One region of the Ornithinibacillus bavariensis genome, then DNA from elsewhere that is predicted to be linked to it. Evidence: a T-box and tRNA genes for the amino acid it is inferred to sense, from the RefSeq annotation. Region 1 holds a T-box; the other holds one or more tRNA genes.
The links. The T-box of region 1 lies ahead of serS (serine--tRNA ligase). A T-box ahead of a tRNA ligase gene usually reads a tRNA of that ligase, here a tRNA-Ser.

Region 1 (15,874 bases):
GCGGCTGAAATGGCACAGTGGAAGAGACTTGCAGACCAAGTATCGATTGTGTTCGCAACAGACAATGACGAAATGGATCACACGGAAGCAATGATTGGCAACATGGTAAAGGATGCGGAATCTATTCAATCAGTGGCACTTTCTTATACTTTCACGAAGGAAATGTGGCCATCCGTTGATTTCGGTGAGTACTCCGCCGTCTCTTTCGTAAACCAGCGTTGGCTTGACTTAATCACTTTAGGTGAGCAACAACAGATTGTAGAGCCTATTTCGCACCACAACATTTCAGAAGATCTTGTTCATGAAGTCCAAGAACAGATTAATATTTTATCGAGAGAAGGTCATCCCAAGAATCTATTGGAACAACTAATATTCTTCCAACCAGTCAAGGATTCCCAACTTCCAGTGGCACAAGGGGGAGGGGGGGAAGTCTCTACTTTGGAGATGATGTCCTATTCGCTGTCGTTCCCTCGCTGTATGAAACCTTTAATGATTCTACCTTAACATCCATGATCTCGAGTAACAACATAATGTTCACTGGTGTAACAGCTACGAAACATTTATTAGAACGACACAGCCTTGATGCTCAGTCGCTACGCAATCGCGGCATTAAAGGAGAACTAGAGGTTGTTTATATTGCTGAAGAGGGAATACTACATGCACAGTTTGCCGCATACCTTGTGTGGTTACAGTTCCTTTCTCTGCTTGTACTGGCGGTTGCTTTCAGTGTTGCTACTGCAATCCGTGCATTGATCACTGCAACATTACAGGCGAAGCGTGACTTCCCATTGCGGTTGGCAGGACAGTCGTGGATGCGAATCCTACAAAGTCGCGTGATCAAGGAACTGCTTGCGGGGATAATACTCGTAATGATCGTCGTCGCCCTACAAAAACCTGACGCAATAGGAGTTCTTCTTATGACTACAGCATATGGATTGCTTCTTGTTCTACTGTCCCATCTGTTTGCCGTCCAATGGTGTTTCCATGGAGTCAGTAAGCGGAGGATTTGATTGAAATGAGCATAATCTCCGTGTATTTCCTTACTTAGGAAACACTATCATCACTTTTCATGCTCTACTTTAGAAGGAAAAGCCATAGAACCTATTGGTCTATCCGAAAAAGGGATTAACCACTGCATAAAAATAAGTAGTAATTATCTGTTAGGGCATCTCCTTTATGAAAATGGGCTAAATATAAAACATTTAGGAAAAGTTATGAAAAGCAAGGAATATATACGTCCTATTCGTATTTTTGAACTTCAAGAGGAATTAGATTATGTTAAACGAATTAAAAGTAAAATAAAAGATTTTTGTCCGAAAAATAAAGGGAGTGGCTAGTAAACATGAAGAAGTCTATTTTTTTCTCTGGAATTGATATGCTAGCTATTAGTGGGATTTTGTTCACCTTCGAAAGGTTTTATCAATTTTGGTGTTTGCGATTTATAGTTTTGATGAGGGGAAAAGTGAGTTTCCAATAGAACCTGCTATGCCTGGGATTTTTGATAACTTTTATGTGTGGTTTTTCTTGATAATTGGGCTCGTCTTCGTTTTGTTCTCTTTTTCTGTTAGACTTAAAGAAAGATAAATATAATATATTAGTAAGATTAACACGTATAACAGGACGTGTTTTTCTTTTTATAGATGCAAATCTACAGATAATCCTCTTGTAAAGGAGAAAATGGTCTTTTTATACTTATAAACAAAATGAATTCTAAGTGTCTCAATAACTTTTAAAGTAATAATTTTCCCCGATTAATAGAAAGTCTAATTTTCATTTACAAAACAAAACAAAAAACCTTGCCACAGCAAGGTCTTCACAATGCCCTCGGCAGGATTCGAACCTGCGACACACGGTTTAGGAAACCGATGCTCTATCCCCTGAGCTACGAAGGCGTAAAATAAAAGGACATAAGTTATTATACAGAACCTGTAAAATAAATTCAAAAATAAAATATTCTCTAGAATGAATACCAAATATTACTGCCTGGCCTTTTCAATACGATATAGAAGACTTTTGTCGATTATGATAAAATGATAAGATATTATATGCTGTAAGTAGTATTTTGATTGGGGGAACTAGGATGGCTGAGGTGCCATTTATCGCCATTGAAGGACCAATTGGGATTGGTAAAACATCATTAGCAAATAAGCTATCAGATCATTTTAATTTTCATTTATTACGAGAAATTGTAGAGGAGAACCCATTTCTTGGGAAGTTCTATGATGACATTGACGAGTGGAGCTTTCAAACAGAGATGTTTTTTCTATGTAATCGATTCAAGCAGCTGGAGGATATAGAAAAGAAATATTTAAAACAAAATAAGGCTGTGATCTCTGATTATCATATTTCTAAAAATATGATTTTCGCAAGACGTACACTTCAAAAAGATAAGTTTGATAAATATGAACAAATTTATCACATTTTAACACAAGATATGCCTGTACCAAATATGATGATATATTTACATGCCAGTCTTGATACCATTTTAAAACGGATCAAGATGCGGGGTAGGGAAATTGAGCAAAATATAAAACCATCATACTTAGCTCAGCTCGCTCAAGATTATGAATCATATATGAATGAATTTGAAATTATGCACCCGGAAATACCAGTAATTCGTATTAATGGGGATGAAATAGATTTTGTGAAGTATCAAAATGATTTAGATGCTATTATTTCACAGGTTCAGAACCAGCTAAATCATTTTACTACCATATCTAAATAGTACTGTTCTTATAAGTAACTAACTCTTAAAGGAGATTAAGGATGAATTTACGAGAAAAATATAATATTCCTAATGATGCTGTTATCACAATTGCTGGTACTGTTGGGGTTGGTAAATCAACCATGACGAAAGCATTAGCAGATGCTTTAAATTTTAAGACCTCCTTTGAAAAGGTGGATACAAACCCATATCTTGAAAAATTCTATGCAGATTTTGAGCGCTGGAGCTTTCATTTGCAAATTTACTTCCTAGCAGAGCGATTCAAAGAACAGAAGAGAATTTTCGAATATGGTGGCGGATTTATTCAAGACCGATCTATTTATGAAGATACCGGTATTTTTGCAAAAATGCATTATGAAAAAGGCACCATGTCACCTACCGATTACGAAACCTATACAAGTTTATTTGAATCGATGGTCATGACACCTTATTTTCCACATCCTGATTTACTAATTTACTTAGAGGGTTCATTTGAAGAAGTACTCAAACGGATTCAAGAACGTGGCCGTGAAATGGAAAAAAGCACACCAATTTCCTATTGGGAAGAAATGTTTAAACGCTACGAAAACTGGATTAATAACTTTAATGCATGCCCTATCCTAAGAATTAACATCTCCGATTATGATCTTATGGACGAGGAAACATCCATTGAACCGATCTTACAAAAAATTGGACACTTCATTCAGCAGTCCAGACGCTGGGAAACGAGAGAACTAATAAAATAATAAAAAGATGATATATCATTTCGGTATATCATCTTTTTATTTTAGCTCTATTTAAAGGTGAATATTGATAAATTAATACCTGACGAAAAGCCTTTTATATAAAGATTCACAGTTCACTATTTATGATTGAATGTCATTATGCTCTATACTTCATTTCAAACTGAGCATCCTAGCCAAAATGATGCTTAGAACACCTCTATGCTTCATTTCATTCTGCAATTTAATTCAAAATGACGCCTAGAACACCGCTATGCTTCATTTCATTCCACATTCCAGTTCAAAATGACGCCTAGAACACCTCTATGATTCATTTCATTCCACATTCCAGTTCAAAATGACGTTTAGAACACCTCTATGATTCATTCCACTCCACATTCCAATCCAAAATGACGTTTACAGCACCTCTATGCTTCATTTCACTCTGCAATCCTATCCAAAATGATGCCTAGAACACCGCTATGCTTCATTTCATTCCACATTCCAGCCCAAAATGACGCTTAGAACACCTCTATGATTCATTTCACTCTGCAATCCTATCCAAAATGACGCTTAGAACACCTCTATGATTCATTTCACTCTGCAATCCTATCCAAAGTGACGCCTAGAACACCGCTATGCTTCATTCCACTCCACATTCCAATCCAAAATGACGCCTAGAACACCTCTATCCATCATTTCATTCTACAATCCAATCCAAAATAACATTTATAACTATAATTCAATATACAGCCCTAAAAATCTCCATAAATCTAATTCCAAATAAAAAAACCGCTACTAAAGTAACGGTTTTTTATATCTCCAATATTTATGCGCTTTTAATGGAGGAGGTAGAGGGATTCGAACCCCCGCGCGGTTTGACCCGCCTGTCGGTTTTCAAGACCGATCCCTTCAGCCAGACTTGGGTATACCTCCATCACAACAAATAATAATATACAGGAATTAAATTTCATTGTCAATGAGATTTGCCTACTTTTTTCGCCAAATGAAAATAAAAAATTGTTTCGATAATTTTTAAAATAGAGAGGGGAAAACCCCTCTCTATTATTGAATGACTTCTTTGCCACCCATATAAGGAATTAATACTTCTGGTACCTTGACACTTCCGTCTTCCTGTTGGTAATTTTCTAGAATTGCTGCCACTGTACGACCAATTGCTAAGCCTGATCCATTTAGGGTATGAACAAATTCAGGCTTACCATTTGCCTCTCTTCTAAAGCGAATACCAGCACGTCTTGCTTGGAAGGCTTCAAAATTAGAGCAAGAGGAAATTTCACGGTACGTGTTTTGACTAGGAATCCAAACCTCAATATCATACTTTTTAGCTGCTGTGAAGCCTAGATCACCTGTGCACATGCTCATGACACGATATGGTAATTTTAATAGCTGTAATACCTTCTCTGCATGTCCTGTTAGCTCTTCCAACACTTGGTAAGAGTCCTCAGGCTTAACAAATTGTACAAGCTCTACTTTATTAAATTGATGCTGTCTAATTAACCCACGAGTGTCGCGTCCAGCGGAACCAGCCTCTGAACGGAAGCTGCCGCTAAATGCTACATATTTAGTTGGGAGATCTTCAGCATTTAGAATCTCATCGCGATGGTAGTTCGTTACTGGTACTTCTGCTGTCGGAACCATAAAGTAGTCCCAATCCTCTAATTTGAATGCATCCTCTTCAAACTTTGGTAGCTGTCCTGTTCCAGTCATACTAGTACGATTAACTATCGTTGGTGGTAGCATCTCGACATAACCATGCTCTTCGGAATGAAGATCCATCATAAAGCTCCATAGTGCACGTTCTAGTCTTGCTCCAAGGCCTTTATAGAACACAAATCTGCTGCCTGTTACCTTTCCAGCTCTTTCAAAATCAAGAATATCTAAATTAGTGGCTATATCCCAGTGTGCCTGAGCATCAAAGCTAAAGCTAGGAACCTCTCCCCATTTCCTTGCTTCGATATTATCCTCTTCATCCTCACCAACTGGAACGCTTTCGTGTGGAATGTTAGGAATAGATAGCATGACTGTTTCTAACGTAGCTTCAATATCTCGTAACTCATCATCATATTCCTTAATCTTGTCACCAACCTCACGCATTTCCTTAATAGCCGCATCAGCATCCTTCTTTTCCTTCTTCAGCTGGGAAATTTGTTTGGTTACCTCGTTTCGCTGAGCCTTTAAAGCTTCTGTCTTCGTAATTAACTCCCTGCGTCTTTCATCGAGTTCACCGAATCGATCAAGCTCTGATAAATCTTCACCACGATGAGTTAATTTCGCTTTAACCTCTGCAAAATTATTACGTAAATACTTCATGTCTAACATGATCATTTCCTCCTTTAAATTATTACAAAATAACAAAAAAACCCTCATCCCAAAATAGGGACGAGAGTTTATATTCCCGCGTTGCCACCCTTGTTGAAGAGAAATCTCTTCCGGCTCTATTCGTGTTAACGGTACGAATCCGGGTTTACTTACTATGGTTCGGTAAACCAGTTCAAGGATGGATTCATAGTATACCTACATCGATTTTCACCAACCATCGACTCTCTTTTGGTAAGCAACACTATTACTATTTCCTATCATAACTTTTATTTCATTTTAATTAAGATATATCATAGCTAATTTTTTGCTAAGATGCAAGTTTTCATACGAAAATCTTAATAATTAGGAGAACCAACCTTTTACTGTGTCCACGATGCTTGAGAAGATTCCACTAAAGAAATCACCGATTGCACCCAGTGTAAGCATAAACCAGTTTGATTTTTCCACTGATTCATCTGCAACTAAATCTACTGATAAATGATCACTATTAAAGATATAACCGTAATCACTATCACCAGTGTACACGAGTTCAGCAGTACCAATTTTCTCACCTTTTTTAACTGGTGCTACTAATTGTCCATCTTTATTTAGCTTATCTTTATTTATTTTATATTCAACTTTATAGAGCTCTTCATCCCCATTATTAATCGGTAGGGTGAATCCCTCTTTAAGTGAAATATTTACTGTTTTTTCCTTACCTTTTGCTACTGGAAGTGTCTTTTGCTTTTTCAACTGATAACCAGCAGGGAAAAGCTCCTTATACGTAAATTTTCCAAAACCATAATCCATTAGCTTTGCAGTTTGTTCAAAACGAGCTGCTTTACTATCTGTACGCATCACAACAGAGATTAAACGTGTTCCATTGCGTTCAGCAGTTCCTGTAAATGTATAGCCAGCTAAACCTGTATAGCCTGTCTTCAATCCATCCATGCCTTCATAATAAAATTGTTTGAGATAGGTTGCCTTATGCGGAAGCATCCAGTTTAAATTCTCTACCTTATAACCTTCAAAATCATCCTCAATTCTACTTGAAATATCAAGTGCATGTGGAAAATCGTTAATTAAATTGTAGGCTAGAAGCGCAAGTGATCTTGCTGATAAAAGATCTGTTCCATTCGGATCTGTACCTTCTGGATGGTTTTCACCAAGGGAGCTATTGTCTAGTCCCGTGGAATTTACAAATTTATAATCTGGAAGGCCCATTTCTTCAGCCTTCTTATTCATGCGCTTAACAAATTCTCCCTCAGAACCGGAAACTAATTCAGCAAGTGCGATCGTTGTCCCATTATCAGAGAAAATAGCCATCGCTTCATATAGTTCTTTTACGCTATAGTTTTTGTCCTGCGTTAATCCGATTCCGGAAAACTCTGGATTAGCAGAAATGCTATACGCATAATCACTAATTTGGGTTGTGGTTTCCCAAGTAATTTCCCCATTTTCAATTGCTTCCAACACAAGGTATTCTGACATCATCTTTGTCATACTTGCTGGTGGAAGGGCGATATCAGGGTCTTTCGCATATAAGACCTTCCCCGTTTTTGCATCAACTAAAATGGCTGACTCAGCATCTAATTCTAATTCAGCTGCTTGTGTAAGTATTGGTTGTCTAATTAACGATGCTGTTGTGACTAGTACAACAAGTAACGCCATAAATAATTTTGAATAGATCTGTTTCACCTTTTTTAAACCTCCACCCCTGTATTTACATTCATTATGTCTGTTTTTAGAACACCTTTAGTATTTTATCATAGATTAGTATAAAAAAATAGACGGGCAAATTGCCCATCCTTATAGAATTATTTGGTAAATTTAGCTTTCTATGGAGTAGTTCGGTGCTTCTTTCGTTATTTGTACGTCATGTGGATGACTTTCTCTTAATCCAGCATTTGTAATACGGATAAATTGTGCTTCTGTACGTAGTGCCTCAATTGTCGGTGCTCCGCAATAACCCATTCCTGAGCGTAAGCCTCCAATTAATTGATGAACCGTATCTGCTAATGGCCCCTTATAGGCAACTCTTCCTTCAATTCCTTCAGGTACTAGCTTCTTCGTATCCTCAGCATCTTGGAAATAGCGATCCTTTGATCCAGCTTTCATTGCTGCTACAGATCCCATTCCCCGATATACCTTGTAACGTCTTCCTTGGAAAATCTCTGTTTCGCCTGGGCTTTCCGATACCCCAGCAAAAAGACTTCCTAGCATAACAGCATGTGCTCCAGCAGCAATTGCTTTCGTAATATCTCCAGAATACTTAATACCACCATCAGCGATTACTGGTACACCATATTCCTTCGCAGCAATTGCACAATCATAAATGGCTGTTATTTGCGGTACACCAACTCCAGCGACAACACGGGTTGTACAAATCGATCCTGGACCAATTCCGACCTTAACAATGGTTGCTCCAGCTTCGATTAATGCCTTTGTAGCCTCAGCGGTAGCAACATTCCCAGCTATAATATCTAGTTCTGGATATGCAGCTCGTACCCTTTTAACCTGCTCTATTACACCCTGTGAATGACCGTGTGCTGTATCAATGACAATTACGTCTACACCAGCAGTTACTAATGCTTCTATTCGTTTCATCGAATCTCCTGTCACACCAACAGCTGCGCCAACAAGTAGACGTCCTTGTGCATCCTTTGCTGCATTTGGAAATTCAATCACCTTTTCAATATCTTTTATCGTAATTAAGCCTTTTAAAACACCTTTTTCATTTACTAAAGGTAGCTTTTCAATTTTATACTTTTGTAAGATTTTCTCTGCTTCTTCCAGTGTCGTTCCAACTGGTGCTGTTACAAGATCTTCACTTGTCATCACATCTGCAATAGAAATCGAATAATCCTGGATAAAGCGTAAATCCCGATTCGTAATAATTCCTACTAGCTTTTTCTCATCCTCATTGTTCACAATAGGAACACCAGAAATGCGATATTTTCCCATTAAATGCTCTGCAGCAAATACTTGATGCTCTGGTGTTAAAAAGAATGGATTGGTAATTACGCCACTTTCTGAGCGTTTTACCCGATCAACCTGCTCTGCCTGTTCTTCGATGGACATATTTTTATGAATAATCCCTAGGCCACCCTGTCTCGCCATAGCAATAGCCATTGTCGCTTCTGTTACAGTATCCATTCCAGCACTTATTATAGGCGCATTCAGCTTTAAATTCGGACTTAAAATAGTGCTAACACTTACTTCACGAGGTAAAACTTCTGACTTCGCTGGTAATAGTAATACATCATCAAAGGTTAACCCTTCTTTTGCAAACTTATCTGTTCTCATTTTATATCCTCCTTTATTGTGATCGTAGGTAAACAGTTACAGAATAATTCTTTTCTAGATGGAAAAGCTATATGTCATATCTATTGTTTTCTACAATACGCCAACCTATTAAGTATTTCAATAAGGGATAATTGAAAAAATGAAGTTGTTATTTTCTAATTTTTCGGTAAAAGAGAAGGGTTATTTTATGTTCGTTAACGATAATATTGCTTCCATCTATACTTATTTGCAATCACAGCAGACAGCACAAAATTATTTGTATCAATGCTATCAAAAAATCAATCCAATGGATGCAGAAAAAAAAAGCTATGAGAATTGTAATGTATTTATGTATTGCCTCGATCATGGATTAAGATATTATGCGGCTGGTGAAAAATTAGATCCGGTCCTACAGCCTGTCATGTTTTTTTATGGAATGACACATTTATTAAAAGCTCTGTTACTAACGAAACGAACGAATTACCCAGAATCAACGACTGTTTTAGCACATGGTGTATCAGCGAGAAAGCGAAAGAAAAAGAATTATAGCTTTCTGGAGGATGAAGTTAAAATCCAACATAATGGCTTATTTCCATACTTTTCTGAGCACCTTTTTCAGATTAAAAAAATTCCCTTTGAAAAAGTATCAATGAGGTCACTTCTTAGCCTAATTCCTGAGCTTACCCAATATTTTCATTTTGAGAAGATCATTAATCTAACGAAAATAGGGACAACAGGGAGTGCCATATTACGGTTACCAAAAAATCTATGTGATGCCTATCATCTAACAGAGAATGCACTGATTACTAAATTAGCTAAATACCTGCCTACCATTATTCATACAAAATTTACCCCGGAACATATCATTATTGAGCTGAAAGAACCGTTAACAGGACGGTCAGGACCATTTCAAATTGGTATGGATAACGCTATCTTCCTACCAACAGACCGTAACCTTTTCTTTCCAATATCCGAAGTAATGGTTCATTATTTAATTTTATATAATCTCAGTATGCTATCCCGTTATGAAGCAGAATGGTGGGGAGAACTTCTCACTACAAAACCGGATATTGATTTTCCTTTTATAACCGGATTTTTAACGATTACGCAAAGGAAAATACCTTCTATCATTGGTTCACATTTCCTAAAAGGATGATATGTAAAGTTATGGTTAGAAGGTATATAGAAAAAGAGTCCAATTCCTTGCTGCTATACAGCATCCTTACAAGGAATTAAACCCTATTACAAAATTTCACTGATAAACAATGAAAGACTATTGCTTAATGTAATAATTTCATCATTCTCCAGTCTTACAATTGGCCTTGTAGGGTTATTTTGTTCAATAAAGACAATTTCCCCCACCTGGTTATTCGATAATAAAACCTTCGTGCCAATGGAAAAGTTAGCAATGGCATCAACGAATACTTGTACAACCCTAGGATCAATTTTACTAAACTGCTCCTTTTGAAGCTCTTCGATAACTTTGAAAGGAGACTGCTTTTTTCGATAGCTACGTTCACACGTCATCGCATGATAAATATCACTAACAGCTATAATTCTAGCATATCGGTGAATTTTTTCATTGGAAAGACCTAGTGGGTATCCGCTTCCATCCATGCGTTCATGATGCTGTAATACAGCTAGTTTAACGGAATATGGGATCGATGCAATATGTTCTACCATTCGATACGAAAAGGTTGGATGATTTCTAATCTCCAGTTTTTCCTCATCTGTTAGCTGCCCTTCTTTGTAAAAAGCAAAGTTCCCCAGTTTAGCCATTCCTACATCACTTAGTAATCCCGCTAACCCAATTTGGTACCATTCGCCTTTTGAATAGCCCATTTTTTTACCTAAATAGGCACTTAAAATAGAGACGGATACACTATGATGGTAAAAATAATCCTGTTTATTTGCAAAGTGATGAAGTGTATACACTGCAGATGCAATGTCTTCCATTCGATCAATTAATGGCAGGATTAAATTTCGAACAGCAAAATTATTTATCGGTAAATTACGCTTCCAAGAATCAAATAGTTTTTTATACTCTTCCACCACATATAAATAATGGTCCTTGAACGGTAGTTTCGAAACTTGCGTATTGGCTTCTATTTCTTTTTCTTCTACTGGTTCACTTTCTATTCTTTCTTCTGGCTTATACATGCTATCATTTTCCAATCGCTCTGAAACCTCTACCTGATCTACTAGAAATTTATCAAGGATGAAAATATGTTCTTCCGTTAACACTGTCTTATGTGGGATAATTGGTCGATTTGTCTTCCCTATAACATCACGTAAAAGGATACAGCCTGGTACTAATTGTGATGGTGATACACGCATTTTCTACCCCTCCGTTTAAGAAATAGCAGCTGAGACATAAAAACGATTAACTAAAGAAGCGAATAATCTTCTGTTAGCGGATGAAAAATAGGTAGACTCCTTGATAAAAACTTTTTCTCACGAAGGTGAAATCGCTATCAATGTAGTCCTTGATTTTCGGTAGAACAGGTATCAGTAAAACCGCGAAGTAAAGCCTTGCTTCTACCGAGTAAGCAATAAGTTGCGAGGTGTAAAACTTCCCTGAAGTAATTTGCAACACGACGAGCATACAGCACGAGGAGGCTCACCAATCGTCCAGCGGTAAAGCAGACACGACGATGATCCTCTCGAGCAGATATTGCCCCTATACTGGAAGTGAAAGAATAGTATTTTTCCAGAGTGGGTTTTGCACCAAGTTAATTGTTCGGATTATTGATTAGTACTACCCCATTTGTTCCAGCCATTTTATTATTTCTCGATACTCTATTCGATTTCTTCTGTATCAGTTTCAACGGATTCATAAGCAATCTCTTCTACATCAGCAGATTCTTCTTCATCCTTTTCACGCTCAATTTTTGCAACAGTCGCCACTTCTTCATCATCTTGAAGACGAATTAAGCGAACACCACGAGTATTTCTACCAGTTTGCGAAATACCTTCTACAGGAATTCGAATTAGTACACCGGCTGCTGTAATTAGCATGATATCTTCTTCTCCAGTTACTGCCTTAACGGCTACAATATGACCTGTCTCTTCTGAGAGCTTGGCTGTAAATATTCCCTTACCTCCACGATTCGTAATTCGATATTGATCCTCTGGTGAGCGTTTTCCAATACCTTTATTCGTTACATGAAGGATTTGTAAGCCTTCCTCGAGAATTTCCATAGAAACTACTTCATCATCGCCACGTAAGGAAATACCACGAACACCCGCAGCAGTTCTCCCCATCAATCTAACCTGCTCTTCAGGGAAACGAATCAAATAGCCATTCTTTGTTGCAATCATAATATCTTTTGTACCGTCTGTTAATCGTACAGAAATTAGTTCATCATCATCACGTAATCCAAGTGCGATTAATCCACCTTTACGAATGTTAGCGAATTGAGAAAGGGAAGTACGTTTAGAAATTCCTCTTCTTGTTGTAAAGAAGAAATTCCAATCCTCTCTAAACTCGTTAACAGAAATTACTGCATTAATCCACTCTTCTTTTTCAATTTGTAATAGATTAATGATTGGAAGACCTTTCGCCGTACGGCTATATTCTGGTATTTCATAGCCCTTCACCTTGTAAACTTTTCCTTTGTTCGTAAAGAATAAAATCGTATCGTGAGTAGAGGTCGAAACGAGATGTTCTACAAAGTCATCCTCATGTGTACCCATTCCCTGAATTCCACGTCCACCACGCTTTTGTACACGGTATGTTGATGAAGGTAGTCGTTTAATATAGCCCTTATGTGTAAGCGAAATGATAATATTCTCTTCAGGGATTAAATCCTCATCTTCAAATAAATCGGCTCCACCAATCGTTATTTCAGTTCTTCTTTCATCTCCGTATTTTTCTTTAATCTCTGTTAGTTCTTCACGGATGATTTCTAGAACCTTTTCTTCATCAGCTAGAATAGCTTTTAATTCTTCAATTAGCTGTAAAAGCTCATTGTATTCATTTTCAATCTTCTCACGTTCTAATCCAGTTAAGCGCTGTAGTCTCATGTCCAGAATAGCCTGTGCCTGCTTTTCTGATAAATTAAAGCGCGTCATTAGACCGTCACGGGCAATATCTGCCGTTTTCGAATTACGGATTAGTGAAATAACCTCGTCCAAATGATCAAGGGCAATTCGTAATCCCTCTAAAATATGAGCACGGGCTTCTGCTTTTCTTAATTCAAAGGCTGTGCGTCGCTTAATAATCACCTTTTGGTGATCTAAGTAATGAATTAGACATTCTTTTATATTTAATACCCTTGGTACGCCATCAACTAGTGCCAAGGTATTAACTCCGAATGTTGTTTGTAATGCTGTATATTTATAAAGGTTATTCAATAGGACATTCGCATTAACATCACGGCGTAATTCCATGACAATTCGCATACCATTACGATCTGATTCATCTCGTAAATCAGTTATACCCTCAATCCGCTTATCACGAACTAGCTCAGCAATTTTTTCTATTAGCTTTGCTTTATTGACCTGATAAGGAAGCTCTGTCACAAGTATGGTAGACTTTCCATTGGCATGCTCTTCAATTTCAACCTTTGCACGAATGGTAATGGATCCTTTACCAGTTTCATATGCTCTGCGAATACCGCTTCGACCTAGAATAATTCCAGCTGTAGGAAAATCTGGTCCAGGTAAATAATCTTCCATAATCTCATCAATTGTAATATCTGGATCCTTACTTACTGCAAGAACAGCATCAATTGTTTCTCCAAGATTATGTGGTGGAATATTCGTAGCCATCCCAACAGCAATCCCTGAAGCTCCATTTACGAGTAAATTCGGAAAGCGAGATGGAAATACAACTGGTTCGCGTTCTGAACCATCATAGTTATCCTGGTAATCGATCGTGTCCTTATTAATATCACGTAGAAGCTCCATTGAAAGTTTTGACATTCTCGCCTCTGTATAACGCATCGCTGCTGCTGAATCACCATCTACAGAACCGAAGTTACCATGTCCATCAACTAAAGGATTTCGATAACTGAAATCCTGTGCCATACGTACCATCGCCTCGTAAACCGCTGAATCACCGTGTGGGTGATATTTACCAATTACTTCTCCAACGATACGAGCTGACTTTTTGTACGCTTTATCCGAATGCATACCAAGGTCATTCATTGCATATAATATTCTTCGATGTACAGGCTTCATCCCATCTCTTACATCTGGTAACGCACGAGAGACAATTACACTCATTGCATAGTCAAGGAAGGATGTACGTACTTCCTGACTGATATTTATTTCTTGTACACTTTGACGTTCCTGATCCGCCATAGATATAAAACCTCCTGATCATGTCGTTACCATCAAAGACGAAGATAACGACATCTAAGAAAAACAAGTTTGTATTTCTGCTATCCGTTTATTTGTTAAATATCTAAATTCTTTACATATTGGGCATTTTCTTCAATAAATAGTCGACGTGGCTCTACTTTATCACCCATTAGCATATCGAATACATGATCTGCATCGATTGCATCAGTAAGCTCAACTTGAAGTAATGTCCGATTACTAGGGTCCATTGTTGTTTCCCAAAGCTGTTCAGCATTCATTTCTCCAAGACCTTTGTAACGCTGTAGGCCTGGCTTTGGAGCTTGTGGTAAACTTGCTAATATTTTTTCAAGCTCTTTATCATCATACGCATAATAGATTGCTTTCCCCTGCTGCACCTTATAAAGCGGTGGTTGTGCAATGTAAACATAGCCATGCTCGATTAATGGACGCATAAATCGATAGAAGAAGGTTAAAAGTAATGTCCGAATATGGGCTCCATCCACATCAGCATCTGTCATAATAACAATTTTATGGTATCTTGCTTTTGTAATGTCGAAATCATCACCAATACCTGCTCCTAGTGCAGTTATCATAGAACGCACTTCATTATTGGATAAAATTCGATCGAGTCGGGCTTTTTCCACGTTTAAAATCTTACCACGCAATGGTAAGATTGCTTGAAAATGACGATCCCTACCTTGCTTCGCTGATCCACCCGCTGAGTCACCCTCTACGATATAAAGTTCACTAATTTCAGCATCCTTGGAAGAGCAATCAGCTAATTTTCCTGGCAGATTAGAAATTTCAAGTGCACTTTTTCTTCTTGTAAGGTCACGTGCTTTTTTTGCTGCTGCACGTGCACGTGATGCCATCATCCCTTTTTCTACAATCGTTTTACCGATAGAAGGGTTTTCAAGTAGAAATTTCAAGAATAATTCACTAAAAATGGAATCTGTTATCGCACGAACTTCACTATTTCCTAGCTTTGTTTTCGTTTGTCCCTCAAATTGTGGGTTTGGATGTTTGACAGAGACAATTGCGGTAATTCCCTCTCGAACATCATCACCAGTTAAATTGGCTTCATTTTCTTTCATTAACCCATTCTTACGTGCATAATCATTGATGACGCGAGTTAAGCCTGTCTTAAACCCAGACTCATGTGTTCCACCTTCATACGTATGGATATTGTTGGCAAACGAATAAATATTGTAATTAAATCCATCGTTATATTGAATGGCAACCTCCACAGAGATTCCTTGATCTTGTCCTTCAGCATAGAAAGGCTCGTGTAAGACTTCTTTATTGCGGTTAATATATTCCACATACTCACTTATTCCACCTTCGTAGTGGAACGATTGAGGTTCTTCATTCGTACGCTTATCCTCAATACTAATGCGAATTCCTTTATTTAAAAATGCTAGTTCACGAACACGCTGTACTAACGTATCTAAATCAAATGTTGTGGTTTCTGTAAAAATCTCTGGGTCTGGCTTAAAGTGGATGGTTGTACCAGTACGATCTGTCTCACCAATTACTT
Region 2 (15,874 bases), on a different contig from region 1:
TTCATTGTATGCAAGTTGTAATTTCCCTTTATTCAAGGAGTATACACGATATTTTCCTTGAATCTCTTCAGAAATAATATTTTCTTCCATTAAAATATTCAAATGCTTCTTGATTGCTGGTTGTGAGATATCAAATGAAGCTACAATTTCCTTTTGAGTTAAATCACCCTCCTTTAACATATTCAGGATAAATCTTCTTGTTGGGTCGCCTAAAGCTCTGTACACATCCGACATCTTTTTTCACACCTTATTCATATAACCTTTTGGTTATATATAATTTAGCAAAGGATTTCATATTCGTCAACACTTATTTAAAATTGTTTCATTCACATCAAGACAGCTTAGGAGTAACATGCTATTCTATGATTAATAAATAATAAGAGGAGAAATTAAATGAAAAAGACCCTTGGACTTTTACTTCTTTCAACCATCATACTTCTTACGGGCTGTGGCATTATTGAGGAGACAAGGAAGACGATTCATTATGCTACAGAAACAACGGACTTTATTAATGAACTAAGCGCCTTTTCAGTAGAGGTACAGTCAATAATGAATAACGGAGAAGTGAATGTAACTTCCATAGAGGAGAAACTGTTAGATATAGAAAATACCATAGCTGAATTTAATTCTATTGAGGCCCCTGCAATTGCAGAAGGCATACACAACGAAATACTCATACAAAATGAAAAACTACTTGATACAATTAATCAAATACAATCTGGAGAACTAATGATAGAGGATCTCAATAAAACAGACTTCACCCAATCTATAGATAACATTACAACGTTTATGGATCAAATACAAAATTTAGAGAACAATTGAAAAAGGATTATTTAAAAATAATCCTTTTTACAGTCATTACTCATAAAATCTCATATGCTTTTTTTCTTTCCGGTAATAGTCTAATCTATCCTGTAATGTTCCTGTATGAAACTCAAATTTATGTCCATCTGGATCAGTAAAGTAAATAGATTGTTTATCCCGACTATCCCTTTCTCTTCCTATAAGTATACGTACATTTAGTTCCTTTAGCTTTTTACAATGTGCGTCAAAGTCCTTCTCATCTACTGAAAAAGCGATATGTGTATAGGAATGTTCTATTTCGTTTCGAGGAATTGTCTTTTCTTCATTTAATGCCAGCCATAGTCCATTCAAATCGAAGTAAGCAGTTGTTTTCCCCTTTACCAAGAGTTTTGCATCAAATACATGTTGGTAAAATTGAATGGATTGCTCTAAATCCGATACCGAAAATAATAGATGATTAATTCCACCTAATTTCATTCTTAATCCTACTCCTCGTCTCTTACCATTACAATAAACTTAACACCATCGCCCCTAACAAACTCGCTCTGCTTTAAAAAATTAAACTTCTCATATAGGCGAATTGCTCGAAGGTTAAATTCTGCCACCGTTAATCGTATACTGCCTTTTGCTTCTCGTAAAACTTCTTGTAAAATAAACCGTAAAAAAATGGTTCCTATTCCTTTACCAGTTAATTCCGGTTTCATGCCAATTCCAATATCCACACAAGAATCAGCATAGGCATTAACCTCATGCCCCTTAGGTACTTGTGCATCTCTTCCTGTACAAAAGAAACCGATTACCTCTTCCTTATGAAGAACTGCTCGATAAGAATTACTCATCAACTCCAAAATAGCTTCGCCAGATAGAACATTATTATAAAAATCATACGGCTTTTCATATTTCCAAGTTAGGATCTCAATTGCAGTATTTTCTTTAATTCTACTTGTTGTCAATTCCAATTTCTTACCCTCTATTCTTTATTAGATAACCATAGTGACATATATTCTTCATCATAAAATGCATGATTAACCATAAGTGCCTTCTCTTCTAATCCAAATGTCTTAAAGCCATACCTTTGATAAAGTCCCTTTGCTTCATGGTTATTAGATACTACAGACAGATTAATTTTAGATAGACCGCCTAATTCGTATGCCTGTTTAAGTGCAGCCTCAAGAAGTAATTTTCCAATACCTTGTCCCCTATATGCGGGTTTTACGTACATTGCAAAAATACTAGCTTTATGTTTTAATTTTTCTTTTGTTTCGGGAAATAATGTTACCATTCCGATCATCTTATTTTCCTGAAATGCACCAAAATTATAGGTATTTGTCTGTCGAAAGCTCTTCTCATAATGTTCAACTATATTTGGGCTTGTAATTACTTCCTCAAAGCTCGTAGAAAAGGCTTCTGGATTTACTTGCAATGCCTCTAAACGTAAATCGTAATATTCCTTAGCATCGTTTGGTTCTAACAAACGAATTATCACAGCCATTCCCCCATATAAAATTCCTATTCTAGTATTCTAGTTTTTGCGACTAAAACCCTTTAAAAAAATTAAATGCTTTCAAAAAAATATTGGTTGCAAATATATGTTCCTATATAATAAGAAGAAAAAGGACGTGAAACCGAATGCTATCTCCCGTCATACAGGAGGAAAAAGCGACATATGGCTCTCCAGATTATGATAGACTTTGGAAAAAGCTTATAAGTGAATTGTTTGAGGAGTTTATTCTATTTTTCGCTCCATTCCTGCATGAGAAAATCAATTTTTCAAAGGAAGTAACCTTTCTACAACAGGATTTTTTTCAAGAGATTTTAGATTATAGATCAAACAGAAGTTATGCTGTTCTAGTTATTAAAGTGCCACTTGTAAACGGAAACGAAAAGTGGCTATTGATACATATTGAGATTAACGGAAAGGCAGATAGAGCATTTCGAAAACAAATGTTTCGCTATTTCTATCGAATATATGATAAGTACGATCGTGAAATATACGCCATTGCCATTCTTACAAACTCGAAGGGAAATCGCAGACAAAATTACTTTGACTATCATTATTATGGTACAAGTATCATCTATCACTACCACGTGTATAACTATTTAGAACAGGATATTCATGAACTTCAAAAGTCATCGAATCCATTTTCGGCTGCAGTATTAGCAGGAATCTACGCAAATGAAACAAAAAATAATGATTTGAAAAGATACATCTTAAAACGTAAGCTAATGGTTCAAGTGTTAAGACATTTCTCCCAGCAAAAAGACAAATCCAAACAATACCTTTCTTCATTATTCTACTTCATCGATTATTTACTCCCAACACGAGAAGAATTACAATCGATACTAACAGAGGAATTGAGCAATTTAGTTGGAATGGGGGGAGCAGATAAAATTAACTTTGATATATCTGAATTTTTCCCAACATCAACAGGAAATCTAGATAAATTTAAAAAACATTGATTGAAAAGAACACGTACTTTTAAAATCAAGAAAAAGGTTTCACTAATAGTCTTTACGAAATAAAAAATGCTTAGTGACGGAAGTTCTGTAGAAAAAATATAAAAGCCGTATCCTATTGGATACGGCTGAACTCTTAAGTATTTTCCTAACGGAGAAGGTGGGATTCGAACCCACGCGAGCTATAAAGCCCCTAACGCATTTCGAGTGCATCCCCTTATAACCACTTGGGTACTTCTCCATAATAGTGAATGATGCTGGTGAGAGGACTCGAACCTCCGACCCCTTCATTACGAGTGAAGTGCACTACCAGCTGTGCTACACCAGCATAGTTATTAAATTCATGATATACTCCGAACATAAAGCTCCCTGCACTTTCTAAATAACCCATGGATGTTGAGTGCTGTACTTCATAGAATACATGAACCTCTGTAGCAGGTTTACGATATTAGCTAGGATACTTAGTATAACTTACGAAGAAAATAATACTCCTATCCTTGGATGATTTCAAGTAAAAATTATTGGTAATCTATATTCCCTATTTTCATTATAAAAGCTACTAGATGTTATGAACCACAGCTTCTATTTCTACAGCTTTATAAATTTATAAATTTTATTGCAAACTTTTTAAACCTGATTCTGATTTATTTGATCCTCATATTCTAATCTGATAAGTAAATAGACAATAATGGTGGCAATATAGTTGTAATGACTACTTCAATATAAATTTTAATTTTCCTATGTTTTAACATAGTAATGAAGGATATTGTAGTTTTGCTCACCTGATAGGGAAAATTCTAAGACCTATTTTTAGCATTATTTATAAACATAAATCTTTTCTATTAATAGCTTACCTTATCTGTTGCAAAGATTTTACTATATGTATAAAATACTTAAGTGCTTTTAGTTTGAAAAAAGAAAGTAGGAAGAATATTATGACTAAAGTTGAAACACAGGAACATAAAGTCCCTTATGGAATAATAGCGATATTATTTATTGGAGCATTTGTGGCCATACTAAATGAAACATTTTTAAATGTAGCATTACCTTCTATTATTGATGAATTTAGAGTTAGTCCATCGAAGGCTCAATGGTTAGCAACTGGGTATATGCTTATAAATGGAATCCTAATTCCTGCAAGTGCATTCTTCATTCAGCGATTCTCAAACCGCGCGATATTTATAACAGCAATGGGCTTATTCTCACTTGGCACATTACTTGCAAGCCTATCTCCTACATTTGGCGTATTAATTGTAGCGCGAATGATTAAGGCATCTGGTTCAGCTATTATGATGCCACTACTTATGAATGTAATGTTAGTTGCTTTTCCTATTGAAAAACGTGGACAGGCTATGGGAGTATTTGGGCTTGTTATGATTGTAGCACCGGCATTAGGACCAACCTTATCAGGAATTATTGTGGAACATTATAGTTGGAGAATGTTATTTAACATTGTACTACCTTTCTCTATTCTTTCACTAGTCTATGCGATATTCAAACTTAAGAATTTTACACCGCAGCGTAAAATTAAATTAGATGTGCTATCCATCCTATTATCTAGTATTGGTTTTGGTGGACTCCTATATGGATTTAGTGTTGCCGGAGACCTAGGATGGAGTAATCCGCAAGTATATGGTACTATCATCGCTGGAGTAATCGGTGTTATTTCGTTAATTATTAGACAGTATCGACTTGAAGAGCCATTACTTGAATTTAGGATTTTTAAATATCCGATGTTTGCGCTATCCTCCGCAATATCGATTATCATTTCACTGGCATTGTTTTCAGGGATGATTTTAGTGCCAATCTACATTCAAATGATTCGAGGATTTTCACCAACAGAAGCAGGTTTACTAATGCTTCCAGGTGCGATTGTAATGGGAATTATGTCTCCTATTTCCGGTAGACTATTTGATAAGTACGGTGCAAAAACCTTATCCATTATCGGATTACTCATTTTGCTGGTTACGACCTACGAATTTAGTAAGTTATCCTTGACGACTTCATTTGCATTCGTAGCAATCTTATTCTCGATTCGTTCATTTGGAATGTCCATGGTCAATATGCCTGTCATGACAAATGGTTTGAATCAATTGCCACCACAAGCATATCCGCATGGAACTGCAATGAATAATACATTATCACAGGTATCAGGTGCAATTGGATCAGCTTTATTAGTTACAGTCATGAATAAAAGAACAGAGGCAAAATTGGAAGAGTTAACGAAGGGACCGATTGACGAAAGTATGATTGATACAGGAAGCTCTGCAATTGACGTGCAATCACAACTTGTCAATCACGCAATGTTGAATGGGATAAACTTCTCCTTCTTCGTATCTTCATTGATTATAATTGCAGCATTAATATTAGCCTTTTTCATTAAAAGAGTTCCTGTTAACCAGCCTGAAGCAGAAAATAATACCAAAAGTAAATAAAGCAGAAAGACCCTTTTGAATGAATCCACCTTGGATTGTGAGCTTCAAAAGGGTCTTATTAATTATAAGTAAACAATATATTGCCTTCTTTATCTAGAATGTTAAATGTTATCGTATAAGAATCTGAAATGGGCTCCTCTATCACATCGACAAAAACATGCTTTTTATTAATTTCTACATTATTTTGAAATACCTTTGCCCCTTCATCAGTACTATGTATTTTATACGCTACATGTTTAGCACCTGAGTGATGGAATATCCCACCCCATATAACATTAAATGAATCACCAGATTTTTCCTCGATTGAATTTAGCGTGATAAATTCCGACTTCTTGCCAAGCTCTATCGGAATCATCTGATCACCACTTGTGACCAAATTATAACGATCTAATCCATTTTTTTCATAGGAGCTTTGACAAATAATAAATTCTCCTTTTTCATTCTTGGTCAAAAATAATACAATTCCAATATCATCATTCTGGTACAAAATTTCCGGTTTATCAAATTTACCATACACACTATCACTTATTGCCTCTTGCAAGGTATTGGATGAACATCCAACTAAGCATATGATACCAAACAGCATTATTATAAGTAACCTCTTCATTTTCGCCTCCCTGATATCAGGGTACCGTTCCCCCCACCCTTCTCGTATTGAAGAATTAAATAGATCACTATTGTAATAGGAATAACAAATCCCATTCATGATTAATACTACAATGTAAATCCATAGAGTGGGATCTTATCCATTAGTTGGAAGGTATAATATATTCCATTAACATAGTGAAAATTTGACATTCGTCCAACCTTTAGCAAATAACCTTTCTAATAAAGTTGGAAATCAATATAGTTTCTTGTGGGATAATAAAATAATAGTTCTCTTCTATATAAGACGAATATGGACGTGAAAAGGTTTCAAATAATTGGAAAATATTTATATTAATAGTCCGAAAGTATCATTTCTCATTAATGTCATCTAGCTAATTGGCAAAATCTTTTTTAGTAAACCGTCCATAATCTTCAACTTCGTATCAAATCCTCTGGAGTGTCATTTCAATTATACCAATATTTACTTCTGGAATAGCCATTAAATCTGGAGAGGAAATAAAAATAATCTATTTTTTCAGCCAAGCTTGTTTGGATAATGCCTTCATAAATGATTTAAATGGGGTTGCCTTTCTTTCTCGAACTATCCAATCCCTATTTCTTTCAACCTCATCATACCGACTTCAATCGATGTTTCCACGTAACCAATAATCTGTTGGAAGGTAAATACATTTAATGCTGCTTCCAGATCTTCTTGAGGATAATGGATATCTTCAATAAGATAAGGAATAAATTTCTCTACATCCGCTACCTTAACCTCCTCTAGGTCATGAATGGATGTTAGCTGAAAGTCCTTTAAAATATTTGTATCAATCTGATAATAATGCAGTAATTTACCATTCAAAACCTTAAAATCATGGTGATATCTCTCCAAAAGGGTTTTATCTTGATCCATTCGATTTTTCAACCAACCTTGGTAAAAACCTTTTACCCAAATATAATCTGCAATAAGGTGGGTATAATACCCCAGTATATAGTCACTTTGTTGGGGATATTTTTCTAGAAAAGCGTTAAAATCGATCGAGGTTGTGTAATCATCCTCATTACCCTTATAAAAATGTGACCTTGTTTTTGGGTAGACGGCATCAGGTGCAATTCCACCGATTAGAAATGCATGCTTATCCATTATTGTAGATTGTCTAGCGATTTGAGTAGCTACGATTAAGTGCATAATTCGTGACCCCATTAGTCATTCTCCTTCTCTTTTTGAAACGTTATTAAAACTGGCTCTCTTGGGAATGGTTTAGATTTCAGCATGTGCATGGCATAAGGACTTGTAGTATCAAATTCTCCTTCAAGGAAACGGTAGCCATGTAATTGAGAATAATAGATTTGTTTTTCCAAAAGTATAGAGAGTATGTCTATCTCTGATAAATCACTTGCCCCAGACCATCCTAATTCAACAGTCCCTTGCTGGTCTGATTTATGTAGAAATGAATATGCTAATATTCCATCTCCCTTTTCATTGAGATAAACATAGCTTCCATCCAGCAATATATCCTCAGCCCAAATCATTTCCTTCCATTTATCTAACGTTAAATCAGCTACGGGATTTACAAGATGGGTTTCTTCATAGTTACGTTTTACTAGTTTTGTTAGCTGAGTGATAATGTCTGGCCTTGTTTCTATTTCTCTTAATGATTTTATTTGTTGAAGAGCTACGGGAAGCATTCCTTGCAATGACACTGATAAATCCAATGATGGCAAATAGGTTTTTCTGATGATTTTAAAATTAAGCCTGCTAAAATAGTTGCCTAAAATGGAATTCTCATCTAAGGATATTTGTAGAGGATAATCTCCCTTACTAAGGCTACCTTCCATTTCGGCAAGTAACCTATCAAGACAATCTAAATATTCAGGTAGGGCAATACACCGAAAGTAAGTACAGTATGGATGAAAAATACTTTTCCATGAAGTAATTAACCCAATCATCTTCTCTTTTTGTAGAGCAATAAATGAACCTTTACTAGTACTACGATTGCCTTCTACTAAATTTAGAAGATTTAATTCCCCATTGGCTTGAATTATAAGTTCTCTTAATTCCTCTTTATATGAATTATTGTATTTTTTTATAATGATTTCCATTATCTCTCCTTAGCTAATCCAGCCTTAATTTAATGCTTTCTGTAGAGCTTGGATCGCTTGTTTAACCTCGTGAACATTTTCTTTATTGTTCATATGATTTCTTGCATGAAGAAGAACGGGTCTCACTGATTCTACGGAACGGCCGAATTCATACATCCATTTATATCTTGGTACCATCCACGTGTGAAAATGATGGGTAGTATCTTCATTATAGAAGTAATAGACATTCTCGATTCCTAAAATTTCACGCTGTGCTCTCCTAATTCTAGTTAGTAAATGAATATAATCAAGCTGTTCTTCCTCGGACATTTCATCCATAGTGGTAAAATGACGCTTGGATGCTAATATGACTAACCCTTTAATTGGGTATGCGACATCCTGATGAGCGTGAAAAAATTCCGTTTCCACCACTACTCCTCCATCAGGTTGGACTGCGCCACTTACAATTTCACAGCTTAGACATTCTACTTCTACGGTTTCACCATTAGACAATTTTATGATTCTTACCATTTGTTAGTCCCTTTCTTCGTTATTACGAATTATTTTCTCTTTCCAGAAACAATATGCCAATGCAAATGTTTCGATTCTTGATACTCTCCTAAATTTGTAATTACCCGACATGCACCATATTTCTTCTCAACTTCTGCTGCTACCTTTTGGATTACCTTTATTAATTCGAATAAAATAGCCTGATCCTCTAATTCAATGTTCGTTAAAGAAGGAATATGCTTTTTGGGAATAGCGACAATATGAACATCATATGCAGGTCGAGTGTGATAATAAGCCAAAACATTTTCAGTTTCGTGCACTTTTTCTACTATAGTATTTCCGCTAAGTACTTCGTCACAATAAAAGTCGTTAGTCAATATAATGTCCCCCTGTTAAAATGATTTTAAAATATTATAATATTTAGGATATGATAAAATGGAAATTAAAGCAAAAATCATCTTTTGGAGGGATATCATTGATCAAATGGGAATACCTAGTTGAGACTTGGACTCTATCAATCAACACTGCAGACCGCGAAGAGTTTGAACAAGAATTAAATGAATACGGAAGAGATGGGTGGGAATTGGTTACCATCATTCCAAACGCAGGAGATTCTAACGATAGTATTTCTATTGCATGTAACCAATTAGTTTTTAAAAGAAAAGTTGAATAGCGGATAGTAAATATAGTAGGGTAGCCTTTCCTCATTTATCGAAGCTAGCTTTAATAGAAATAAATAAGGACAAGTAGGAGTCTATAATTTTGACTCCTACTTGTCCTTATTATATATAGTAGAATAATAGGCTTCTAGTGTTTTTTATTACTGGGAACAATGCTTCTTCCCTTAAAATTCCTATGAAAGGTCTAATGTGGATAAATATAAAGCCAACTCCCTTATTCGTCTATCTGTCTCATCCATTATTTGACTAATTTCCTCCGTTGTCGAATAGAAGGTATCCCCGTTTATGATATGGTCAGATAAATTTAATAGTCCAATTGCTCTTCTCTTAAAGTATTTAGCAATGGCAAAGGTAGTTGCTGTTTCCATATCGACACCAAAATGGCCGTCCTCGGACCAGCCTTTTACAATTTCTGCTGTTTCCATGTACATGGCACTCGTTGAGAAAACAGAACCTGTCACATATTGGTACCCCTTCCTCTCACAGAAACCTATAGCGGCTTCTATTAAATCATGATCTGCATATACCATTGTATCCCCTGGAGAATACCACTGGGATACACCATCTTCCATATATGCACCTGTAACGATTAAAATATCTCCATAGTTTACATCACGAGATAATCCGCCGAAATAGCCCGTTTGAATGAACTTCTCCGTCCCTAATGTTCCAAAGAGATGGGCAGTAATAGCCGCAGATGGTCCACCAAACACATTAGAAAAACCTACTTTTCTCTCATGATGATCCCCTATTACTGTATTCCATTCAGGTAGCCATTGATCATTAGCTAAAATATTTTTCCATAGTAATAGATTTTCATGATGCTCCCATTCTCCATGTAAAATAAACGTTTCAGGAATATATTTTTCCTCTATTTTTAATGATTTCTTCCAGTCCTCTTTCGTAAAGTCCCCATATAGTTTCATTGTCTGTCATTCTCCTTTTAATTGCGCATAAGCTAGGATATGTTTGTAGATTTCATGCCAATTCTTATAGTAGCTTTTTACATCACATGGTTTAATGAATGCCCTTCTACTAGATTCATACCTTGCCTTAAATGTATAAATAACATGTATATCCATGCGGTAGAACACTTGATAACCAACTACTGGATATGGACTCAAGCCATCCCAGTTAGGGTTCTCACGATGGTTTACCTCAATAGCACCTAAATAGAAACAGTCGCCCTCGACATATCCCTCTTCCATCACTTCACGTTTAAAGGCATCCTCTGGGGTCTCACCTGGCATTACATGTCCACCTGGAATATCCCACCCCCGATTGTCTAAATCAACTAGCATTACCTTTCCCTCATGAAAGCAAAAACCATGAGCACTAGTCACTAACTCTCGCGGAGCTTGAAAATCTCGTAGCCAGGTTAGTTTAACTGTTGAATTGCCCCAATCTACATAAATGGACTCCATACTACCCGCTCCTAATTATTCTTTACGACATAGGTGATGGCTTTCGTTCTCAGCAATATCTCACGTTCACCTCGAGTAATCTTATACTCTAATTGCTTCACAAGACTTTTTAATACGGTCCATCCTTTATAGTTATTTTCTAAAATGTGATTCATTTGTTCAGTGGAAAGATTCACTTCCACTTTTACATCTAGTTTTTTACTAGTTTCCACATCAATTTCTTCAAGGTCGGAGTTAATAATAATACAATTAATCCCTCCAGACTTAGTTCCAGCTGCCATGTCTTTTAATACCGTATGCAGTGCGACTTCAGATTCTACATGCTCTAGGCTTGAAACAGCTACAATGAAATCAAACGCACTTTTCTTAATGTAATAACTTTCAATCGTGGATTTGATTGGTTCAATAAGCGTCGAAACATGAAATTGTTTAGCATAAGTTCTTAACTTTTCCGTTGCCGAATCTAACAAATCAACACAAACAACCTTGCCTAATACATCCGCCTCTCGAATCCATTCCGCGATTGGAATACTATTACGTCCTACCCCACTACCTAAATCAAGAACATTCACCCTCTTATAGCTAGCAAACAATGGCAATAATTCAACAACTGTACTGACTGGTTTATGCAACCAAGATCCACCTTCAAATAAAGTATAGTTGTCATAACAAAAATCGTGATAAGCTTTTTCCTCTTTACGTATATGGTCAATTCGATTCATTATGCATTTCCTCTTCTATGTTTTATTTCTTCCTCTATCTATTTATTTCGACAATTTTATCCCTTTTCCTGCAGTAAAGTTCCAATAAGTTAGAGCTGTTTTCGAAGATTGCCCACACCTATCGTCCCTTCCAGAAATACACTGCTATAGGGGAAGAAGGGAGGTTTAACTATGAGAAAGTACGAACTTTTTACCCTGATAAGCTTGGTGATTATTATTACCATCCCCATCCTGCTTCACTTCTTTTATACGCCACAGGAAACAACTCATAAAGCTCAAAACTCCGAAATAGCGGAAAAAGAAAATAATGTAGAAGGAAGAGAAAGCAAAAATAAGGAAGATGCTACTAAAAACAATGATAAAGAAAATTTAGATAAGGATAACAAACAAGATGATAAAAGTGATGAAATTCATTGGGGTGTTGATTCTGCAACGTATACCGACAGTGATTTCCTCGGCTGTGTTATTGACAACTATGGAAAACCGACTATATGGGGACGCTATCTTGGAGACAAAGAAGGTGTTTCCGCTGGCTTAGACAGTAATGAAGTAAAACTTTTGCATGAATCTAATATTAAAATCCTTATCGTTTACAACCATGTAGAAGACGCAACTGGTCATGATAACGGAGTGGAACATGCGAAAAATGCTATCGCTATGGCAAATAAGCTTGGTGTACCAAAAGGTGTGGCTATTTTTTTAGATATTGAACCAAATTATCCAGTTGATGCAGAATTCATTCAAGGCTGGTATACAACACTAGCAGACTCAAGCTATCAACCGGCAGTATACGGAGTTTTTGATAAAGATAGTGATCTATTAAAAGCTTACAATTCCATGGATAAGGAAGCACAAGAGAATACCATTGTATGGACAGCCTATCCTCAAGCAGAAATCACCACAAAGGAAGACGCTCCAAAATATGATCCACAAGGACCAGAAAATTCCAAACTCTACGGCTGGCAATACGCAATCGAAGGAAAAACCTGCAATATTGACACAAACCTATTTATCGGAAATATACTCGAAGTTCTATGGTAGTCGGAGTGGGTTTGTACCCACTCTTTTCTTTTTCATTTAAACCAGACTTAGTCTAAGACTAGTTCCTTAATCACTCACCTTGTTTTTTTGCAAGGAGGGCGGGCAGGCGTAGTTATATGCTTTGATTTTTTTATTAATCTCTTTAATTAGTAATCGTCTATCTTTACCTTCTAACCCCATCAATCCTTCCTTCAATCTATCAATCTCATTGGCAAGTTCAACCCATTTTGGAAGAACATGATTATCCTTTAAGGTTTTATACAGCTGTGCCTCTGATGGGTTTAGAAAGCTAGGGCCGAGATCAAGAGGTTTTCCTTTTCCAGGGAGGTTATCAAAATCACCGGCTGCTTCTGAACGTTTAACAATCTCTGTTAAATGGTCTGTATACGAAATAGGAGCATCCTGCTCATACTTTTTCTTCCTCCACTCTGGCTTTAATAAGGAGAGTACGTAGGCATCATTATGTTGATTATGTTGATAAAGATAGCCTTGGAGAATTCCTTCTTCTTTAAACCCCGCCTTTTTTAATAGTCCATTGGACGCATCGTTCGCCGGATAAGTAATTGCCCCGATACGATAAATATCTAACTCTATGAAGCAATATTCTAAAACCCTAGTAAGCGCTTCTGTTAAAATTCCTTTTCTCCAATATTCTGGATGAAGTTCAAATCCTATTTCAGCCCTTTTCATACCAGGAACATAATTATGTATACCAATAGTTCCAATCAATTGATCATCCTCTTTCAAAGCAATGCCCCATCGCATCCCACGACCCTCTTCAAAAATTAATTGAAAGTGATCAATTATTGCTTCTGCTTCCTCTAACGATTTCAAGCTATTACGACCGTAATATTTGGTGACTTCATCATTAGAGAGAATATCGTAAATATCGTTTGCAAATTCTTGATGAATTTCTATTAATCTCAATCTAGCGGTATAAAGAACAGGAAATTTCTTCATATACCTCAACTCCCTTATTTTTATTCCGATATAAATGATTCTTTCTAATTCCAATAATCCGGATCGTCCATCCGCAGCTCTTCCACCATATCATCTAAGTCCATTGGGGTTATCAAAAATATCGGGTAATCCTTATTCGCCTTTTTTGCTTCTTCATAAAAAAACCGATTACTACCTGGATATTCTTCATCGATTAAAATTAGGCAACCATCGCTCTTTTCCACCAACCATTTATTTTTGGCGCGAAATTGAAATGGTCCCTTATATTCACCTTTGTACAGAGGCTGGTAAAAATCCACTACCATCGTCAGTTCCTCGTATTTAAATTTTAAATCCTCCGGCCAACGCTCATCCTGATTTTCAAAGGGTGGGATGAGAGCAATTTGAATATCATACTGCTCCTTTAATTCCAATGCTACCTCAGCTGTCCATAGCTCCACTCCCATTTGCCCGGAAAGAAGAATCCATTCCAATCCCTCCTCTATGAATCCGATTAATCGTTTTTTAATCGCTGCCTTTATAATAGCAATCTTAGGATCATTTTCTTTAAAAATATTTATTTCCCTTGGCTTATACCCAGTAACAGATAGTACCTTCATTGGGAATTGCACATCCTTTTTCAAGAATAACTAATACATACATTATCCCATACTTTTATAAAACTTTATCCTCAAATATCATTTTTTATGATGGAAACAGCAATGAAAAAGAGCCGACTCCATAGTCGACTCTTTTTCAAGGAAGTTATCCTCCTAGCATTGGATTTACACCTGTAGGGCCGAATCCCATGCCTGGACCCATCATTCCCCCAGGGCCCATCCCCGGACCCATCATTCCTGCAGTTCCAGGTGCTACACCCATGCCTGGACCTATTCCAGGACCCAGCATTCCTGGTCCTACTCCTGGTCCCATTACTCCTGGACTAGATGGAACTTCAAACGCTCCTCCGAATGAATTAGAACTATCAACTGTATTCACAACAGATGTGGAGTGTGGGAATACATGTTGGTTATGAATATGATGATGATTCATTACAGTTGTATGAGAAGGATGGATATGCTCAACAAATTCTTCGGTGCAATTTTGTACGACATTACATATAGTTGGATGAACAATGGTTTTCTTACATCCACAATGTGGACCACAACGATGTCTCATATGGTTTCCCCTTTCTTGTGATAAGTTCACTATTAACCTATGACAAGTGACGGATACTTGTATCAGACAATAACCTAATTTTAAGGAAATTCGCTGAGATTTTTATTTCGCTTTTCTTCTGATGCTCCAGATTGCCCAAACACCAACAATTCCCAAACAGCTAACAAATGTCCAAAATCCTGTTACCATCCACTCAGGAAAAACCCTATTAAATTCTTTCTCCAATTCCACATCTTTGGTTGGAGACATACCTTGGCCTAAAATATCAAAATCATTTTCAACGGATTGTACAGCTATGGTCCTATCACATATACCAGTCGACAAATAATTGTCAGAATCAGATAATAACTGTTCGCTTGCATAGACTAAATATTCCTCACCTACTTGAAAGTCAATGCCGCAATCCCCACCTCGGAGTCCTGTCTGAATAATGATTTGTGATTGATTAGCACCTTTCCAATTCTCGAATACATCAAATAGAACCCTTTTAGAATTGCTAGTATCTTTTATTCCGATAACCACTCCTCGAAAAACAGCCATAGACTGCATGAACTCACCTTCAACAGATTGCTTTTCCGCACATGAGCATCCTGAGCTAGTCACTGGAATAGACAATACTATTACCGTGACAAGGATTAAAATAGTATATAAACGAATCATTTTCATCAATGTTCCCCTCTTTAACTATGACGAAACTATTACGAAAAATGATTCAAAAAAAGATGGTATTAGTCGTTGACCGAATACCATCGTAAACCTTAATAATGTGCTAGTAAGCCCTTACTCATTGCATAGCGTTCACAACGTAAGAAAATAAATAGTCCTATCCCAAAGTAAAATAATCCATTGAACACTAAAATAGAAATATCACCAACACCAAATTCGGTAATGGTAGTGCCATTGATCATGACCTCTCTTACCATGTCAACTCCCTTTACAAATGGAAAAAATGCTAAGAATGGAGCTACCGATAATGGCACAAAGGTTAAACCTGCTAGTAAGAATTGCAAAAT

Region 2: it encodes a tRNA-Ser, which carries the amino acid that the T-box ahead of serS (serine--tRNA ligase) is inferred to sense. The anticodon was not compared.

What each region holds. Positions count from the first base shown of each region.
Region 1 covers NZ_JBNPWZ010000011.1:13,724-29,597, reverse strand. The annotation lists gene HNR27_RS15195 (hypothetical protein) at 1-504, shown strand, start outside; gene HNR27_RS15190 (hypothetical protein) at 531-1,010, shown strand; tRNA gene HNR27_RS15185 (tRNA-Arg) at 1,820-1,892, opposite strand; gene HNR27_RS15180 (deoxynucleoside kinase) at 2,081-2,725, shown strand; gene HNR27_RS15175 (deoxynucleoside kinase) at 2,767-3,450, shown strand; tRNA gene HNR27_RS15170 (tRNA-Ser) at 4,270-4,362, opposite strand; gene serS (serine--tRNA ligase) at 4,492-5,766, opposite strand; T-box leader at 5,820-6,036, opposite strand; gene HNR27_RS15160 (D-alanyl-D-alanine carboxypeptidase family protein) at 6,109-7,443, opposite strand; gene guaB (IMP dehydrogenase) at 7,576-9,051, opposite strand; gene HNR27_RS15150 (YaaC family protein) at 9,239-10,186, shown strand; gene HNR27_RS15145 (HD-GYP domain-containing protein) at 10,273-11,367, opposite strand; gene gyrA (DNA gyrase subunit A) at 11,830-14,337, opposite strand; gene gyrB (DNA topoisomerase (ATP-hydrolyzing) subunit B) at 14,433-15,874, opposite strand, start outside.
Region 2 covers NZ_JBNPWZ010000002.1:173,218-189,091, reverse strand. The annotation lists gene HNR27_RS04820 (metalloregulator ArsR/SmtB family transcription factor) at 1-234, opposite strand, end outside; gene HNR27_RS04815 (DUF6376 family protein) at 394-822, shown strand; gene fosM (FosM family fosfomycin resistance protein) at 859-1,281, opposite strand; gene HNR27_RS04805 (GNAT family N-acetyltransferase) at 1,290-1,763, opposite strand; gene HNR27_RS04800 (GNAT family N-acetyltransferase) at 1,775-2,290, opposite strand; gene HNR27_RS04795 (RpnC/YadD family protein) at 2,434-3,264, shown strand; tRNA gene HNR27_RS04790 (tRNA-Ser) at 3,414-3,502, opposite strand; tRNA gene HNR27_RS04785 (tRNA-Thr) at 3,517-3,589, opposite strand; gene HNR27_RS04780 (DHA2 family efflux MFS transporter permease subunit) at 4,197-5,696, shown strand; gene HNR27_RS04775 (hypothetical protein) at 5,755-6,303, opposite strand; gene HNR27_RS04770 (zinc dependent phospholipase C family protein) at 6,886-7,488, opposite strand; gene HNR27_RS04765 (GNAT family acetyltransferase) at 7,488-8,387, opposite strand; gene HNR27_RS04760 (HIT family protein) at 8,412-8,897, opposite strand; gene HNR27_RS04755 (HIT domain-containing protein) at 8,927-9,253, opposite strand; gene HNR27_RS04750 (DUF4177 domain-containing protein) at 9,352-9,549, shown strand; gene HNR27_RS04745 (nucleoside phosphorylase) at 9,730-10,482, opposite strand; gene HNR27_RS04740 (NUDIX hydrolase) at 10,489-10,980, opposite strand; gene HNR27_RS04735 (class I SAM-dependent methyltransferase) at 10,992-11,702, opposite strand; gene HNR27_RS04730 (glycoside hydrolase domain-containing protein) at 11,874-12,743, shown strand; gene HNR27_RS04725 (GNAT family N-acetyltransferase) at 12,810-13,703, opposite strand; gene HNR27_RS04720 (SLOG family protein) at 13,748-14,302, opposite strand; gene HNR27_RS04715 (CotD family spore coat protein) at 14,448-14,861, opposite strand; gene HNR27_RS04710 (hypothetical protein) at 14,964-15,527, opposite strand; gene HNR27_RS04705 (ABC transporter permease) at 15,620-15,874, opposite strand, start outside.